Regions from separate parts of the Promicromonospora sp. NPDC057488 genome, predicted to be linked through region 1. Evidence: riboswitches for the same ligand, from Rfam matches in the RefSeq annotation. Region 1 holds a riboswitch; the other holds the start of a gene.

Region 1 (10,301 bases):
CTGAACGAGAAGCCCTCGATCAGGGTGAACAGCTGGAGCGTCTCGCGCTCGAACGTCTCCTCGTCGACGGTCCGGCCGGTGAGGGCGTCGCGCAGCAGCGTGCGTACCGCCTCGGCGCCCGTCACCGACGTCGCGGCGATGTCTGCCGCGAACTCCGGGTCGGTGCGCGCGAGCACCCGGTACTCGATGAACGCGGTGTGCTCGCGCAGCTCCTGCTCGCTGGTCGGGGCGGCGAACATCAGCACGTCCGCGATCCGGTCCAGCGGGTCGTCGGACCTGGGCAGGGCGCTGCGGGTGAGCCGCTGCGTCAGCACGCCCAGCGTGAAGCGCATGACCTCGCGGATGTTGTCGCCGAAGAAGTGCCGGATGCTCCCGATCGCGAGGCCCGTGCGCGCCGAGATCCGGGCCAGGGTCACCGCCCGCAGGCCGTGCTCGACGATCTCGTCGATCACGGCGTCGGCCACCTGCTGGCGCCGGGCTTCCGGGTCCACTCTCTTGGGCATGACCCCTTTCTAGCACTTTCTGGCACGGCCATGCTAACTTTCCTGGCATGGCTATGCTAAATAAAGCTCCGACCCGACCACTTCCACTGCGCGCGCTGGCCGCCGCCGCGGCCGCGGCCTCGCTCGCCCTCCTCGCCGCGTGCGGCCCGGGGGCCCAGCCACCGTCCGGGTCGCCGTCGTCCTCGGCGAGCGGCGATCTCGGCCAGTTCCTCGACCAGGCCCCTGAGTGGGGCACGTGCGTGGACACGGCGACCACCGCCGCGGACGCCGCCCTGTTCGCTCATCCGGACCTGGAGTGCGCGACCGTCGAGGTGCCGATCGACTACGCCGAGCCCCAGGGGGACACCGGGCAGATCGCGATGCTGCGCCTGCCGGCCACGGGCGAGCGCCAGGGGTCCCTGCTGGTCAACCCGGGCGGGCCCGGCGGCTCGGGCAACAACTTCGTCGCGCTGCTCCGGGAGCGGTGGCAGGCGACCGCGGTCGCGGAGCACTACGACATCGTCGGCTTCGACCCCCGCGGGGTCGGCGCGACCACACCGCGTGCGGAGTGCTTCACCGACAAGGAGTACGACGAGGGCGCCGGGTTCCGCATCGGCGCCGTCTACGACATCACGAGCGCGGACCAGGCGGCGGCCATGGCCCAGCGCTGCGTCGAGGGCACCGGCGGCACCAAGGCCCTGACGAGCATCAGCACGATGAACACCGTGCGCGACATGGACGTCATGCGGGCCGCGCTCGGCGACGAGAAGCTGAGCTTCCTGGGCTACAGCTACGGCTCCGAGCTCGGCGAGCTGTACGCGAAGACCTTCCCGGAGAAGGTGCGGGCCGTCGTGATCGACGGCGCCATCGCGCCCGACCTCACAGCCACCGAGTTCCGGCTGTCGCAGTACGTGGCCATCCAGGCCTCGTTCGACGACCTCGCCGCGACCTGCGCCGAGGCGCCCGACTGCGTGCTCGGCAGCGACCCGGCGTCGGCGTCCGACCGCTTCCGCGCGATCCTGGAGCCCCTCGCCGACGACCCCGCGCCCACCGCGGCGGGGCGTGACGTCAGCGTCCACGACGCCTACACCGCCATCGTCGGCGCGCTGTACGCCGAGGCGCACTGGCCCGATGTCCTCACGGCGCTGGAGGAGTACGAGGCGGGCCGGGCGGACGCGCTGCTGGCGCTGCGCGACAGGTACTTCGGCAGGGGCGCCGACGGCGCCTACGGCCTCGACTTCGACTCGAACGTCGCCACCCGCTGCATGGACTGGCCGACGCTCACCCCCGAGGAGACGACGGCCCTGGCTCGCGACATCGCCGACGTCGCGCCCATCTTCGACCTCGACGCCTTCACGCGGGTGCACCACCACGAGTGCGAGGGGTGGCCCGAGCGGGCCGAGGCGGAGGAGCCCACGGCCGCCGCCGAGATCCCGCCGACCCTGGTGGTCTCGGTGACGGGCGACCCGGGCACCCCGCACGAGGGCGGCGTCGCGATGGCCCGCGAGCTGGGCGGCCACCTGCTCACCGTGCACGGCAAGCAGCACGGCGCCTACCTGCTCGGCGGGAGCGACTGCGTCGACGACGCGGTCGAGAGCTACCTGCTCGACCTCGAGACGCCGCCGGACGGCGCGGAGTGCAGCCTGCCGTCCTAGATCCACTATCCGAGACGTCCGCCGGAATCGTTGACGAAGGTCCGTTCCGTCCTTACATTCCCGGCCGTCGACGTGCCACAGGGCACGCCGACGGTCATGTGGTCATGAGTCCCGACGACAAGCCCCGGCTGGTCGGGCAGCAACCCTCCTTCGCGGCGGGGTGCTCCGGGTGACGACCAGGCCGCGCGCTCGTCGTGCGGCAAGCGCGGACCGAGCCCGGCTCGGAGGACGGAAGAACGATGAGCACCAGCACGCCACGCCTGCACTGGTACCTGCCGACGGCGGGGGAGTCCCGCGACGTCCTGCGCGGCGGGACGAACGTCCACCGGATCGACGGCGAGGCGCCACGCTCGCCCTTCCGCCCGCCCACCCTGTCCTACCTGACCCAGGTCGCCCTGGCCGTGGAGGAGGCGGGGTTCGACTCCGTGCTGGTCCCCACCGGCTCCTACTGCGAGGACCCGTGGGTCGTCGCGTCGGCGCTCGCGGCGGTCACCCGGGACCTGCGGTTCCTGGTGGCGCTCCACCCGCGCACGACGACGCCCGCCTACACCGCCCACCGTGCGGCCACGCTGCAGCGGGTCTCCGGCGGGCGCCTGGCGCTCAACGTGGTCACCGGCGAGCCCGGGGCCGAGGCCTGGCTGCACGGCGACCTGGGCGACAAGGCGGACCAGTACGCCCGGACGGGCGAGTTCCTCGACATCTACCGGGCCCTGTTCCGCGGCGAGACCGTGGACCACGAAGGCCGGCACTACACCGTCCGGGAGGGCCGGCTGGAGCGCGCGAACGGGCGCGGCCTCGGCATCCCGGACACCCCCGAGGTGTGGTTCGGCGGGTCGTCCTCCTACGCGGGCGACGTCGCCGCGCGGCACGCCGACGTGTACCTGTCCTGGCTCGAGCCGCTGGACCAGCTCGCCGGGAAGATCGAGTGGATCCGGGGGCTCGCCGCCGCCCAGGGGCGCACCGCGCGGTTCGGCGTCCGCGCCTGGATCCTGGTCCGGGACACGCACGAGGAGGCCGAGCGGGCCGCGCTGGCGCTGCTCGACGGCGTGGACCCCGCCACGCAGGCCAGGCTCCGAGAGTCCCTGCTGGCCCGGCAGTCGGTCGGCCAGCAGCGCGGCCAGGCCCACCTGGCCGCCGCGGACGTCACCCGCCCGGAGAGCCTGTGGGTCGCGCCGGGCATCTGGGGCGGCTTCGGCCTCGTGGCCGGCGGCCCCGCGCTGGGCTTCGTCGGCTCCTCCGACGACGTCGCCGCGCGCTTCGAGGAGTACCGCCGGCTCGGGGTGGAGGAGTTCATCGTCTCGGGCTTCCCCAACCTCGAGGAGACCCGCTGGGTCGCGGACGGGCTCGTGCCCGCCCTGCGCCGGCGCGGCACCTGGACCGAGCCCGCCGCGCAGCTCGTCACCGCCTGACGGCGGCCCGCCGTCCGACCCCCTTTTTCCCTGCCGTACGAACAGGAAGCACAGCCATGCCCTTGACCCGCTCCGCCCGCCTCGCGGCCCCCGCCGCCGCCGTCGTCCTGACCCTGTCCCTCGCCGCCTGCTCGACCGGCTCCGCCGCCTCCACGGGCGGGGCGTCGCCGGCCGGCGACCCGGTCGCCGGCGGGTCGCTGACCTGGGGCGTCAGCGTCGAGCCCGTCTGCTACAACCCGCAGCGCTCCGGCCAGCAGAACTCGTACCCGATCATCCGCAACTACGCCGAGTCGCTGGTGGGCAAGGCGGCCGACGGCAGCTACACGCCGTGGCTCGCCGAGGAGTGGGAGATCTCGGACGACGAGACCGTGTACACGTTCACGCTGCGCGACGGCGTCACCTTCTCGGACGGCACGCCGCTGACGGCTGACGTCGTCAAGCAGAACTACGACGCCATCACCGCCGAGGACTCCACGCTGAACAGCCGCGCCGCGTTCGCGGCGTACGACCACGCCGAGGCCACGGACGACCACACGCTCGTGGTGACCCTCGCGCAGCCCGACGCCGCGTTCCTCGACTCCGTTGCCTCGATCGGGGCTTCGGTGCTGGCGCCCGCCTCCCTGAAGGCGGACGGCGACCTGTGCCAGCCCACCGACGAGCTGGTCGGCACCGGCCCGTTCACCGTGGCCGACTGGACCGCCGGGCAGGAGATCAGCTTCGACAGGCGCGACGACTACGACTGGGCGCCCGGCTACGCCGAGCACACCGGCGCCGCCTACCTCGACGACGTCACCTACCGGTACCTGCCCGAGGCGACCGTCCGCACCGGCGCCTTGACCGCCGGCCAGGTCGACGTCATCGAGAACGTCCAGGTCACCGACACCACCGTGTTCCAGGACGCCCCCGGCTTCCAGTACCTGACCGGCCCGACGACGGGCACCGCGTTCAGCCTGAACATCAACACCCGCATCGCCCCGGCCGACGACGTGCGCGTGCGCCAGGCCCTGCGCGACGGCTTCGACCTCGACGCCCTGATCGAGAACCAGTACCTCGGCACGGTCGAGCGCGCGTACTCCAGCCTCGGGCCGGACAGCCCGTACTTCGACGAGGACCTCGTGGGCTCCTGGGGCAACGACGTCGACGGCGCCAACGCGCTGCTCGACGAGGCCGGCTGGACCGACCGGGACGACGACGGCTACCGCACCAAGGACGGCGAGCGCCTCACCATCAAGGTCGGCTACCCCGAGCCGTACGTGCGCGACGAGCGCGACGTGCTGCTCCAGGCCATCAAGTCGCAGCTCAAGGAGAACATCGGGCTGAACCTGGACGTGCAGATCATCACCGGCGCCCTGTGGAGCGACCAGACCGCCAAGGGCACCTGGACCGTCTACCCGAACACGCTGCCGACGGCGGACCCGTCCAACCTGTTCCGCAGCATCTTCTCCAGCGAGGGCTTCCTCTACACCGCCGCCGAGCCGGACCTGGTGCTCGACGACGAGGTGGCGGCCAGCCGCGCGTCGCTCGACCCGGCGGAGCGGAAGAAGGCGCTCGACGAGATCCAGGCGACCGTCGTCGACGACGCGCGGTACGTGCCGCTGTACCACCCGGTGTACACGGTCGCGGCCAAGGACACCGTGCACGGGCTGGCCTTCGAGCCGCAGCTCGACTCCCCGGCCGGCTCGTACGACGTGTGGGTCCAGCCGTGACGAGCGCCGCCGTCGAGGTGCAGGAGGCGGCCGGGCCGGGCGCCGGCCCGGTCGCTCCTGCTGCGGGCCCGCACCCCGTCCTGCGGCGCCTCGTCACCCGGGTCGTCACGGGCGTCGTGGTGCTGTGGGCCGCCGCCACGGTCGCGTTCTGGACGCTCCAGCTCGTCCCCGGCTCGGTCGCCGACATCCTGGCGGGCGACCTCGCCGACCCCGAGCTGCGCCAGGCTCTCGTGGCCGAGTGGGGGCTCGACCGGCCCGCGTTCGCGCAGTACCTCGACTTCCTCGGGCGGCTCGTGCAGGGCGACCTCGGCACGTCCTACGTGCAGCGGCAGCCCGTGCTGGACGTCATCGGCGACCAGCTCGGCTCCACCGTCGTGCTGACCCTGACCGCGGGCGTGGTCGCCGTGCTGCTCGCCGTGGTGCTGTCCACGGCGACGGTCGGCCGCCCGCGCGTGGTGCGCGGCTTGCTGTCCACGGCGGAGCTCGTCCTCGTCTCCGTCCCGGTGTTCTGGTCCGGAATCCTGCTGCTGATGGTGTTCTCGTTCGGCCTCGGGCTCTTCCCCGTGGCGGGCGGCACCGGCGCCCAGTCGCTCGTGCTGCCCACGGTCGCGCTCGCGCTGCCGACGGCGGGCCTGCTGAGCCAGGTGCTGCGCGAGTCGATGGAGCGCACCGTGCTGGAGCCGTTCGCGATCACGGTGCGCGCCCGCGGCGTGCGCGAGTCGCTCGTGGTGTGGCGGCACGCGCTGAAGCACGCGCTGCTGCCCGGTATGACTGTCGCGGGCAGCCTGGTCGGCGGCCTGCTGGGTGGCGCCGTCATCACCGAACAGGTCTTCGGCCGCCCGGGCCTGGGCCAGGTCACCCTGCTGGCGGTGACCAACAAGGACGTCCCCGTGGTGCTCGGGGTCGTGCTGCTCGCGGCGGCGGTCTACGTCGCCGTCTCCACCCTGCTCGACGTGCTCTACGCCGTCGTCGACCCCCGGCTGCGAGGTGCTCGATGAGTGTCCCGACCCTGCCTGTCGTGCGGTCGCGCCGCCGTGTGCCCCCGGCCGCGGTGCTCGCCGCGGGCGCCGTCGTCGCCTTCCTCGCGCTGCTGGTGATCGCGCCCGGTCTGTTCACGCGGCTCGACCCGTTCACGGGCGACCCGGCCGCGGGCCTGCGCCCGCCGTCGGCCGAGCACCTGTTCGGCACCGACCGCCTGGGGCGCGATGTGTGGACGCGCGTCGTGCACGGCGCGCGCTACTCCGTGCTGATCGGCCTGGCCGCGACGGCCATCGCCGTCGTGGCCGGCACAGTGGTGGGCGTGGCCGCCGGCCTGTCCGGGGCGTTCCTCCAGGGCCGCGCCGGGCGGGTGCTCGACGAGGGCCTGACCCGGCTGCTCGACGTGCTCTCGTCGTTCCCGGCCATCCTGCTGGCCATGCTGGTGGTCACCTTCACCGGCCCGGGGGTCTGGAACGTCGCCGTCGCCATCGGCATCGCGGGCATCCCGCTGTACGCGCGGGTGGTGCGCAGCCAGACGTTCGTCGTCACGCGCGCCGACTACGTGGCGCACGCCGCCGTGCACGGCCGGGGCCGGTGGGCGGTGCTGCGCGAGCACGTGCTGCCCAACGCCCTGACGTCCGTCCCGGTGCTCGCCGCGATCGACGTCGGCACGTCCGTGCTGGCGGTCAGCGGGCTCAGCTTCCTGGGGCTCGGGCCGCAGCCGCCCATCCCCGAGTGGGGCGTCATGCTCGCCGAGGCCCGCGACGTGCTGCGCGTGGCCTGGTGGGCAGGTGTTTTCCCCGGTGTGTTCATCACCGGGACCGTCATCGCGTTCACCGTGCTCGGGCGCTGGCTCCAGGCCCGCACGGACGGGAGGGAGTCATGAGCAACGTCCCGCTGGTCACCGTCGAGGACCTCACCGTCGACTTCGCCACCGGCCCCGGCCGTCGCGCCCCGCGGACCGCGGCCGTGCGCGGCGTGTCCTTCGCGGTGCGGCCCGGGGAGTGCGTGGCGATCGTCGGCGAGTCCGGCTCGGGCAAGAGCGTCACGGCCCGGGCGCTGCTCGGCCTGGCCGGGCCCCGCTCGCACGTCACGGCCCGCCGCCTGGAGATCGACGGCGAGGACGCGACCGGGTTCACCGAGCGGCGCTGGCGGCAGGTGCGCGGCGGCCGGATCGGCATGGTGCTGCAGGACGCGCTGGTCTCCCTCGACCCGCTGCGGACCGTCGGCGCGGAGATCGGCGAGGTGCTGCACACGCACCGGGTGGTGCCCCGGGGTGCGGCGCGCGAGCGGGCGGTCGAGCTGCTCGGCTCCGTCGGCGTGCCCCGGCCCGAGGTGCGCGTCGAGCAGTACCCGCACCAGCTCTCCGGCGGGCTGCGGCAGCGGGCGCTCATCGCGTCGGCCATCGCCGCGGACCCGCGGCTGATCATCGCCGACGAGCCGACCACCGCCCTCGACGTCACCGTCCAGGCCCAGGTGCTGGACACCCTCGCCGAGCGGGCCGCGCAGGGCTCGGGGCTGCTGCTCATCTCGCACGACCTCGCCGTGGTCGCCGGGATCGCGGACCACGTGCTCGTGATGCGCGACGGCGTCGTCGTCGAGGCCGGGCCCGCGGGCGAGGTGCTGGGCGCCCCGCGCGAGGCGTACACCCGGGCCTTGCTGGACGCCGTGCCGTCGGCGGCCTCGCGTGGGCGGCGGCTGGCGCCGGTTCCCGGCGTCGGGCCGGACATCGTTCCCGACGCTGGTCCGGCTGCTGACGGTGCCGTCGTCGTCGCGCGCGAGGCCCTGCCCGCGCGGACCGCCGACCCAGCCCGCACCGTCCTGGAGGCCCGCGGCCTGTCGAAGTCGTTCGGCGGCGGCCGCCACGGCCGCACCCTCGCCGTGGACGACGTGTCCTTCCGCCTCGGCGCGGGCGAGACGCTCGGCATCGTCGGGGAGTCGGGCTCGGGCAAGAGCACCGTGGTCAACCTGGTCCTGGGCTTCCTGGAGCCCGACGCCGGCGAGGTGCGCGTGCTCGACGAGCCGTGGGTGCCGCTCCCCGAACGGGCGCGCCGGCCCCGGCGCGGCCACGTCCAGCTCATCTCGCAGGACCCGCTCAGCTCGTTCGACCCGCGCTGGACCGTGGGCCGGGTGATCGGCGAGTCCACGCTGCGGCTCGGCCTGTCCGCCGACGAGGCTCGCGGCCGCGCCGTCGGGCTGCTGCGCCGCGTCGGGCTGGACGAGACGATCCTCGGCCGCCACCCCCGGTCGCTGTCCGGCGGGCAGCGGCAGCGGGTGGCCATCGCCCGCGCGCTGGCGCCCGAGCCCGAGGTGCTCGTGTGCGACGAGCCGACCAGCGCGCTCGACGTCTCCGTCCAGGCCCAGGTGCTCGACCTGCTCGCCGAGATCCAGGCCGAGCGCGGCACGTCGCTGGTCTTCGTCTCCCACGACCTCGGCGTGGTGCACCACGTGGCCGACCGCGTGCTCGTGCTGCGCGACGCGCGCGTGGTCGAGGAGGGGGAGGTCGACGACGTCTTCCGGAACCCCAGACACGAGTACACCCGGCAGCTCGTGGCCGCCCTGCCCGAGGCGGTGGACGCGTGACGGCCGCACCGGACTGGGCCGGCACCGACCAGATCGCCGTCCGGGAGGCCGTCGAGGCGTACGTCCACGGCGGCCCCGGCGACGGCGCGACCGTGCGCGCCAACGTCGCGGCCTGGGAGGCGCTGCCGCTGCGCCCGCGGGTGCTGCGCGACGTCACGCACGTGGACACCGCGATCGAGCTGCTCGGCCTGCGCGCGCCCGTGCCGGTGCTCGCCGCGCCCTGGGCGGGCCACCAGCTCGTCCACCCCGACGGCGAGGTCGCCACCGCCCGGGGGCTGGCCGCGGCCGGGCTGCCGATGGTGCAGTCCGCCGGCTCGTCCGTGCCGGTCGCCGACGTCGCCGCGCACTCCGGCCCGTTCTGGCAGCAGGTCTACGTGCCCGACGACCGCACGCTGATCGACGGCTTCCTCGACCGCGCGGTCGCCGCCGGGGCCACGGCCCTGGTCCTCACCGTCGACCACCCCGCGGTCGGCAACACGCTGCCGTTCCGCGCGGGGCTCGCCCGCCTCGCGCCGTCCGACGGCCGCCCGCGCGTCGCCGCGAACTTCCCCGACGTCGCCCCGGGCACCCCGCTCGGCACGGCCACCGACCTGGGCCCGCGCGACGTCGCGCGCCTCGCCGCGCGCACCGGCCTGCCCGTCGTCGTCAAGGGCGTGCTCCGCGCCGACGACGCCCGCACCGCCGTCGACGCCGGGGTTGCGGCCGTCGTCGTGTCCAACCACGGCGGCCGCCAGCTCGCCGGATCCGTCACCACCGCGCACGCCCTTCCCGAGGTGGTCGACGCCGTCGACGGGCGTGTCCCCGTGCTGGTCGATGGCGGCATCCGCCGCGGCGAGGACGTGGTCCGGGCGCTCGCGCTCGGCGCCCGCGCCGTGCTCGCCGGGCGGCCCGTGGCCCGCGCGCTCGCCGAGGGCGGCGCCGACGGCGTCGAGCGCTGGGCCCGCGACACGATCGAGGACGTGCGGCGGGCGCTCGTACTGTGCGGGGCGCCGACCCTGGACTCCGTGGGGCGCGACCTCGTCGGCGATCCCTTCGGCAGTCCCGTCACCACCTACCCGGGAGAGAGATGACCACCTCACCGCCTGTCACCTTCGTGCGCGCCGGCTGGAACGACCCCCGCGTCGTCGCCCTGCGCGCCGCCATGGACGCCGAGGTGGCGCCCCGGTACGTGGACGTCCCGCGCGGTGAGGGGCCGCCCCCGGTCGACGTCGCCGACGTCGTCGCCACCGTGCTGGCGCTCGCCGGCGACGATCCCGTCGGCACCGCGGCGCTCAAGCGCACGGGCGCCTACGCCGAGGTCAAGCGCGTCTTCGTGGCGCCCGCCGGCCGCAACCGGCGGCTCGGCGCACGGCTGCTGGCCGCCGTCGAGCAGGTCGCGCGGGAGGCCGGGTACACCGAGGTCCACCTGCAGACGGGCTACCTCCAGCCCGACGCCCACCGACTGTACGAGCGCGAGGGCTGGCGCCCGGTCGCGCCCTTCGGCCCCTA
Region 2 (6,728 bases), on a different contig from region 1:
GGTGATGTAGTCGGTCGAGCCGAGGATCGCGCCGCCCAGCACGCGGCCCTGCCCGTCGATGTGCTTGGTCGCGGAGTACACGACGACGTCGGCGCCAAGCTCCAGCGGCTTCTGCAGCAGCGGGGTGGCGAACACGTTGTCGAGCACCACGGTCGCCCCGGCGGCGTGCGCCAGGTCCACGACGGCGCGCACGTCCACGATGTCCTGCATCGGGTTCGACGGCGTCTCGAAGAACACCACGTCCGCGGGCGTGGCCAGCGCCTCCTCCCACTGGGAGAGCACGTGCCCGTCGACGTAGTCCGTGCGCACGCCCCACTTCTTGAAGATCTCCTCGAAGATCACCACGCTGGACCCGAACAGCGCGCGGGCGGCCACGATCCGCGAGCCCGAGCTCACGAGCGCGGCCAGGGACGTGAACACGGCGGACATGCCGGTCGCGGTCGCGTAGCAGGCGTCGGCGCCCTCGAGCTGGCGCAGCCGCTCCTCGAACGTGTGCACCGTGGGGTTGCCGTAGCGCGAGTAGACGAACCGGTCGACGTCGCCCTTGAACGCGGCCTCGGCCTCGGCCGCGTTGTCGTAGACGTAGCCCTGCGTGAGGAACAGCGCCTCGCTGGTCTCCTGGAACTCGCTGCGCTGGTGCCCGCCGCGCACCGCGAGCGTCGCGGGGCGCACCCCGGCCGGCAGCGGCTTGCGGCCGGAGCCGCCAGGGTTCGCGTCCGCCGGGAACGCACCGGTGACGGTCACGCGGGACCCGCCGTCCAGGGCAGCCCGACGACCTTCCAGCCGCGCTGGTCGCGGACGCCGTCGGCCCCGGGCGCGCCCTCGAAGCCGTCCAGCACGTTGTACGACGGCGCGATGCCCGACGCCGTGGCGAGCCGCGCCGCCGCGATCGAGCGCTGGCCGGAGCGGCAGAGGAAGACGATGGGCCCGTCGGTCACGCCGGCCGCCCGGAGCTCCTCCAGGAACCGCGGGTTGGGCACACCGCCCGCCTGCACCCACTCGCTGAACACGGGCTGCTTCTCGAGCGTCACCGTGTCGGGGATGCCGATCGTGCGCCACTCGCCCTGGGTGCGCACGTCCACGAGGACGGCGGACGGGTCGGCGGCCAGCAGCTCCCAGGCCTGCTCGGGCGTGATGTCGCCGGCGTAGCCCTCGGCGGGCCGGACGTCGATGCGCGCGGGGTCGCTCATGATGCTCCTCCATCGGTCGTGGCGGTAGCACCCTCGGCCGTCCTCCGCTGTTGCGGGGAACGCTGGGTTGCTGCGGCGTCGTCGTGCCACGTCACTCGGCCGCTCGGGATGGTCGCCGCCAACCCTACGACATGTGTCCGGTGGGTGGAACAGTGTCTCGACAGGCAACCCGGCCAATCTGGTAGGGAAAGCGAATATCGCTACGGTGACGACCGTGTCTGCGAACGAGGAACCACTGACCGGCGGGAACATGTCCGAGGTCGTGCGCACGGGGGACACCGTGCGGCGCTCCGCCGGACCGTGGACGCCCACCGTCCACGCGTACCTGCGCCACGTCCGGGCCCGCGGCGTCACGGAGGTGCCCGAACCGTTCGGGTTCGACGAGCGGCAGCGCGAGATCCTCTCGTTCCTCCCCGGCGACGTCCCGGGCTGGCCGGCCCCGGAGTGGCTCTGGTCCGAGGAGAACCTGCGCGACGCCGGGCGCCTCCTGCGCCGGCTCCACGACGCGTCCCTCGACCTCGACCTGCCGGACGCCGTCTGGCAGCTGCCCGCCCGCGAGCCGGCCGAGGTGATCTGCCACAACGACGCCGCGCCCTACAACATGGTGTTCCGCGCGGGCCGGCTCGTCGGCCTCATCGACGTGGACACGGCAGCACCGGGACCCCGCCTGTGGGACGTGGCGTACACCGCGTACCGCCTGGCCCCGTTCGCGCAGGACGCGTTCGCCGGGGTGTCCTACGACGTCGGCCACCTGGACCCGCTGGCCCGGCTGGACGCGCTGGTCGACGCGTACGGCGCCGCGTGGTCGCGCGCGGACGTGCTCGGGACGATGGCGGAGCGCCTGACGGAGCTCGCCGCGTTCAGCGAGGCCAGGGCCGACGCCGGCGGTCCCGCCGAGCTGCGCGAGCACGCCGCGATGTACCGCTCGGACGCGGCCCGCGTCGTCGTCCTCGGGGGCCGCGCGGCCCGACCAGCAGGTGGGACCAGCATCTGAGACATGCGTTGACAGGGCTTTTGCCCGCAGCACAGGATGGCCGCAGGTCATGAGCGCCAGCGTCAAGCCCCGGCTCGCTGGCCGGCAACCCTCCCTCCGCGGTGGGGTGCCCCGGGTGACGACCAGGCCGTGCGCACCCGTGCGCGGCAAGCGCGGGGGAACCTCCCCCAGGACTGTGCTGGAGGACGCCATGTCTGCTCCCACCATCAGCCGTGCCACCGCGGTGACCGGCCTCGCCCCGCTCCGGCCCGTGGTCGGCGGCGGCACGCTCGTCCCGCTCGTGGACGGCACCCAGGTCTCGTACGCGAACCTCGACGTCGCCGCGTCGGCCCCGGCCCTGCAGGCCGTCGCCGACCGCGTCACCCAGGTGCTGCCGCTGTACGCCAGCGTGCACCGCGGCGCCGGCTACCTCTCGCAGGTGAGCACGGCGCTCTACGAGACCGCCCGCCGCACCATCGGTGCGTTCGTCGGCGCCCGCGAGGACGACCTGACGATCATCACGCGGAACACCACCGACTCCCTCAACCTCCTCGCCGGCTGCGTCCCCGCGCAGGCCGACGGCGAGCCCGGCCGCGTGCTGGTGCTCGACGTCGAGCACCACGCGAACCTGCTGCCCTGGCAGCGCACCACCGGCGCGACCGTGCTGACCGGCGGCGCCACCGTGGCCGAGACCGTCGCCCAGATCCGGGAGGAGCTGGCCGACGCCGCCGAGGACCGCCCGTACGCCCTCCTGGCCCTCACCGGCGCGTCGAACGTGACGGGCGAGTCGCTCCCGATCGCCGAGATAGTCGCCGTCGCCCACGAGTTCGGGGCGCGCGTGGCGCTCGACGGCGCCCAGCTCGTGCCGCACCGCCGCATCTCCCTGGAGTCCACCGGCGTGGACTACCTCGCCTTCTCCGGGCACAAGACCTACGCCCCGTTCGGCGCCGGCGTGCTGGTGGGCCACCGCGACTGGCTCGACGCCGGCACGCCGTACCTCGCGGGCGGCGGCGCCGTCCGCCGGGTGCGGGTGGGTGGCACCGACTGGCACGAGGGCCCCGCCCGCCACGAGGCCGGCTCGCCCAACGTGATCGGCGCGGTCGCCCTCGCGGCGGCCTGCGAGGAGCTCGCCGCGCTGGACCCGGCCGAGGTCGTGGCCCACGAGAACACGCTGCGCCGCCGGCTCGTGTCGGGGCTCGAGGCCATCGACCGCGTCGAGGTCGTGCGGGTCTGGGCCGACGCCGTCGACCCCGTGGGCGTCGTGACCTTCACCGTGACCGGCTACGACCCGGGCCTCGTCGCCGCGTACCTGTCCGCGGAGCACGGCATCGGCGTGCGGGACGGCCGCTTCTGCGCGCACCCGCTGCTCGGCCGCCTCGGGTTCGACGCCGGCGCTGTGCGCGCCTCGGTCGGCGTCGGCACCGCGGGCGAGGAGATCGAGCGCCTCATCGCCGCCGTCGGCAGCCTGGTGGCCGACGGCCCGCAGGCGGGCTACGACGTCGTGGACGGGCTCTGGGTGGTGACCGACGACCCGCGTCCGGTCCCCGAGGGCTCGGGCCTGGCGGGCCTGCTCGCGACGGCGGCGCTCGGCTTCGACGAGGCCTTCGGCTGCCTCCCGGACGAGGACTGACGGCCACAGCGCCAGCACCACGCAGATGCCGCCCATCGTCAGGTCCAGGCCGATGCACCACAGCGCCAGCGAGCGGTTGACCACCACGTCGCGGCGGTAGTGCACCACGTCCCAGGCGGCGTGCGCGGCGAGGGCGAGGCCCGCGAGGGCCAGCCCGACGCGCGGCTCCAGGAACAGGGCGACGGCGGCGACGCCGAAGAAGCCGGCCATCGCGGCGGCCTGCGGCCAGGTCGCGCTGCGGCCGCGGGCCAGCCCGATGCCGGTGAGCACGAGGCCCACCAGCACGAACGCGATCCAGCGCGGCGTGTCCAGCAGCTCGGACGCGACGGGGATCGCGGACGCCAGCAGCGCGACCAGCCACGCCGTCCAGCGCACGCCGGTCACCGCCGCGGCCAGGTAGCAGAGCGCCGCGACGCCGACGGCGGTGGTCGGGTCCTCGGCGACGGCGTCCTGCCAGGTGCCGCCCGCGATCGCCGTCCCGCCCACCAGCAGGCCGAGGCCCGTCAGCGCGCCGAGCACGATCCAGCCGGTGTTGGTCGGCCAGGTCCCGGTCCAGCGGCTGCGCCGCGCCGGGACGGCCGTCTCGAAGGTCTCGGTCATGGTCCCGTCCTCCCTGTCCCGGCGCTGTGGCACCGTCGCGTCAGATACCCACTAGGGGTACCCAATCACGCGCCGCCGGGCCGCGGAAACCACATTCGGCCACCACCGAAGTGTCAGACGTACAGGTCCCTCGGGGGGCCTGGGTGTCTGACACGTCAGAGAGGGAAGGCGCGCGAGCCCGGGAGGGCCGACTCCAGCTGGGCCGCCAGCGCCAGCAGCGTGAGCTCGCCGCCCGGCCGGCCGATGATCTGCACCCCCATCGGCAGCCCGGCGGGCGCGTCTGCCGTGGGCTCGGTCCAGTGCGTCGGCACGGTGATCGCGGGCAGCCCGGCCACGTTCAGCATCGACGTCCACGGCGTGTACTGGCACTGCTGCTCGAAGTTCCGCTCGGGATCCTCGGCGTCGTACCAGCCGATCGGCCGCGGCGTGAGCGCGAGGGCCGGGGTCACGACGGCGTCGTACGCGCCGACCTGCGCCACGAGCGAGCGTTCGAACCCGGTGAGCGTGCGCACCGCCTCGGCGAGCTGCCGCGCGGGGACCGTGCGGCCCGTGCGGATGAGCCACTGCGTCAGCGGCTCCAGCTTGTCCAGGGTCGCCGGGTCGTCGATCGGCACCGCCGACGCTCCGCCCATCCACAGGGTCCGGAACGCCGGCGCGTACTCGGGCGCCTCGGCCAGCGCGGTCTCGTCGATCTCGTGCCCGGCCCCGGCCAGGGCGCGCACCCCGGCGTCCAGCGCGGCGCGCGCCTCGGGGGACACGGCGATGTCGTAGAACCCGTCCCAGGCCGACGACGTGGTCACGCCGATGCGCGCGACACCCGCGCCGGCCAGGCCGGAGCCCTCCGGCAGCTCGGCCCGCTGCGCGGCCGCGAGGTACGCCCCCGCGGCGTACGACGGCGCCCGCAGCGTGTACGGGTGCGCGACGTCGCCCCCGGCGCGCCTCGGGAGCATCGCCTCCAGCAGCAGGGCGGTGTCGGCCACGGTGCGGGCGATCGGGCCGTTCACCACGAGCCCGCCCAAGGAGTCGACGCCGCTGCCCGCCGGCAGCAGCCCGCGCGTGGGCTTCAGCCCGACGACGCCGCAGGCCGCCGCCGGGATGCGGATCGACCCGCCGCCGTCGGACCCGGGGGCGAACGGCAGCAGGCCCGCCGCCACCGCGGCTGCCGCACCGCCGCTGGAGCCGCCGGCCCCGCGGGTCAGGTCCCACGGGGTGCGCGCGGGCGGTGCGCCGACGGGCTCGGTGTAGGCGGGGAAGCCCAGCTCGGGCGCGGCGGTCTTGCCCAGGCTGACGATGCCCGCGTCGTCGAGCACCCGGACGATCTCGTCGCTCTCCTCGGCCGGCGGCAGCCCCGCGAAGGCGCGCGACCCGAAGCCCGTGGGCACGCCCGCCCGGTTCCACAGGTCCTTGTCCCCGGTGGGCAGGCCCCACAGGCCGCCCGGCGTGGGGCCCTCGCCTGATCCGGCCGCCCGGGCCGCCTCGAGCGCCGCCGCCCGTTTCCGCGCCCGTTCGGGGGTGACGGTGGCGAAGGCGCCGACCTGGGGGTTCAGCCGGTCGACCCGGTCCAGGAAGTGCTCGGTCACCTCGGTGGGGGTGAGCTCTCCGGCGGCGAGGAGGTCGCGGAGCTCGACGGCGGTCCGCTCGTGCAGGGCATCCATGTCGCCAGGCTAGGCGCTCGCCACGTCAGCCTCGATGGAATGTCGCTTATGTCTCACCCGCTCTACAGGGGAATCAGGCAAATTCATGAACGTGCCGCCCGGTACCCGGCGATCTGACCTGCGGGTATGTGCAAAATTGCGTTCGAATTGCGTTCGCTTGCACTAAATCCCGCCGCGCAGAATGCGCTTCTCCGGCATATGTTCTTGGAGTGCTGGCACCTTTGCGCCGCGCCGACGATGTGCGCCCGGGGTGCCCGAAAAGATCTCGAAGGGGGAGAGCAATGACATTCTTCAATACGGCACTCGTCGTGCCGAACCAGGTCGACTGGCTGGCGCCGCTCACCAACGCGCTCAGCTCGATCGCGAGCTTCATCCCGAAGCTCCTCGTGTTCCTGGTCGTATTCCTCATCGGGTACTTCATCGCCAAGGCGATCGCCCGGTTCGTGGGGATGATCCTGACGCGCGTCGGCTTCAACAAGGTGCTCGAGCGGGCGGGGGCCAACCGGCTGCTCGCCGGGTCCGGCATCGAGCCGATCGCGCTGCTCACGAAGATCATCTACTACTTCATCCTGCTGATCACGCTGCAGCTCGCGCTGAGCGCCTTCGGGCCTACCAACCCGGTGAGCGCGATCGTCAACCAGATCGTGGCGTGGCTCCCGAGCCTCGTCGTCGCGATCGTC

Evidence for each region. A riboswitch is a leader RNA that binds a small molecule or an ion and turns the genes downstream of it on or off. The one in region 1 is predicted to bind S-adenosylmethionine.
Region 2: linked by a shared signal. The riboswitch ahead of ACFU5G_RS27915 (aminotransferase class V-fold PLP-dependent enzyme) and the one ahead of ACFU5G_RS08625 (LLM class flavin-dependent oxidoreductase) in region 1 are both predicted to bind S-adenosylmethionine.

What each region holds. Positions count from the first base shown of each region.
Region 1 covers NZ_JBHVEG010000029.1:32,243-42,543, forward strand. The annotation lists gene ACFU5G_RS08615 (TetR/AcrR family transcriptional regulator) at 1-503, opposite strand, end outside; gene ACFU5G_RS08620 (alpha/beta hydrolase) at 551-2,137, shown strand; SAM riboswitch class IV at 2,238-2,349, shown strand; gene ACFU5G_RS08625 (LLM class flavin-dependent oxidoreductase) at 2,377-3,546, shown strand; gene ACFU5G_RS08630 (ABC transporter substrate-binding protein) at 3,603-5,252, shown strand; gene ACFU5G_RS08635 (ABC transporter permease) at 5,249-6,250, shown strand; gene ACFU5G_RS08640 (ABC transporter permease) at 6,247-7,116, shown strand; gene ACFU5G_RS08645 (dipeptide ABC transporter ATP-binding protein) at 7,113-8,813, shown strand; gene ACFU5G_RS08650 (alpha-hydroxy acid oxidase) at 8,810-9,883, shown strand; gene ACFU5G_RS08655 (LLM class flavin-dependent oxidoreductase) at 9,880-10,301, shown strand, end outside.
Region 2 covers NZ_JBHVEG010000241.1:464-7,191, reverse strand. The annotation lists gene ACFU5G_RS27930 (O-succinylhomoserine sulfhydrylase) at 1-744, opposite strand, end outside; gene ACFU5G_RS27925 (rhodanese-like domain-containing protein) at 741-1,190, opposite strand; gene ACFU5G_RS27920 (phosphotransferase enzyme family protein) at 1,405-2,184, shown strand; SAM riboswitch class IV at 2,230-2,343, shown strand; gene ACFU5G_RS27915 (aminotransferase class V-fold PLP-dependent enzyme) at 2,375-3,793, shown strand; gene ACFU5G_RS27910 (hypothetical protein) at 4,056-4,193, shown strand; gene ACFU5G_RS27905 (amidase) at 4,549-6,048, opposite strand; gene ACFU5G_RS27900 (hypothetical protein) at 6,330-6,728, shown strand, end outside.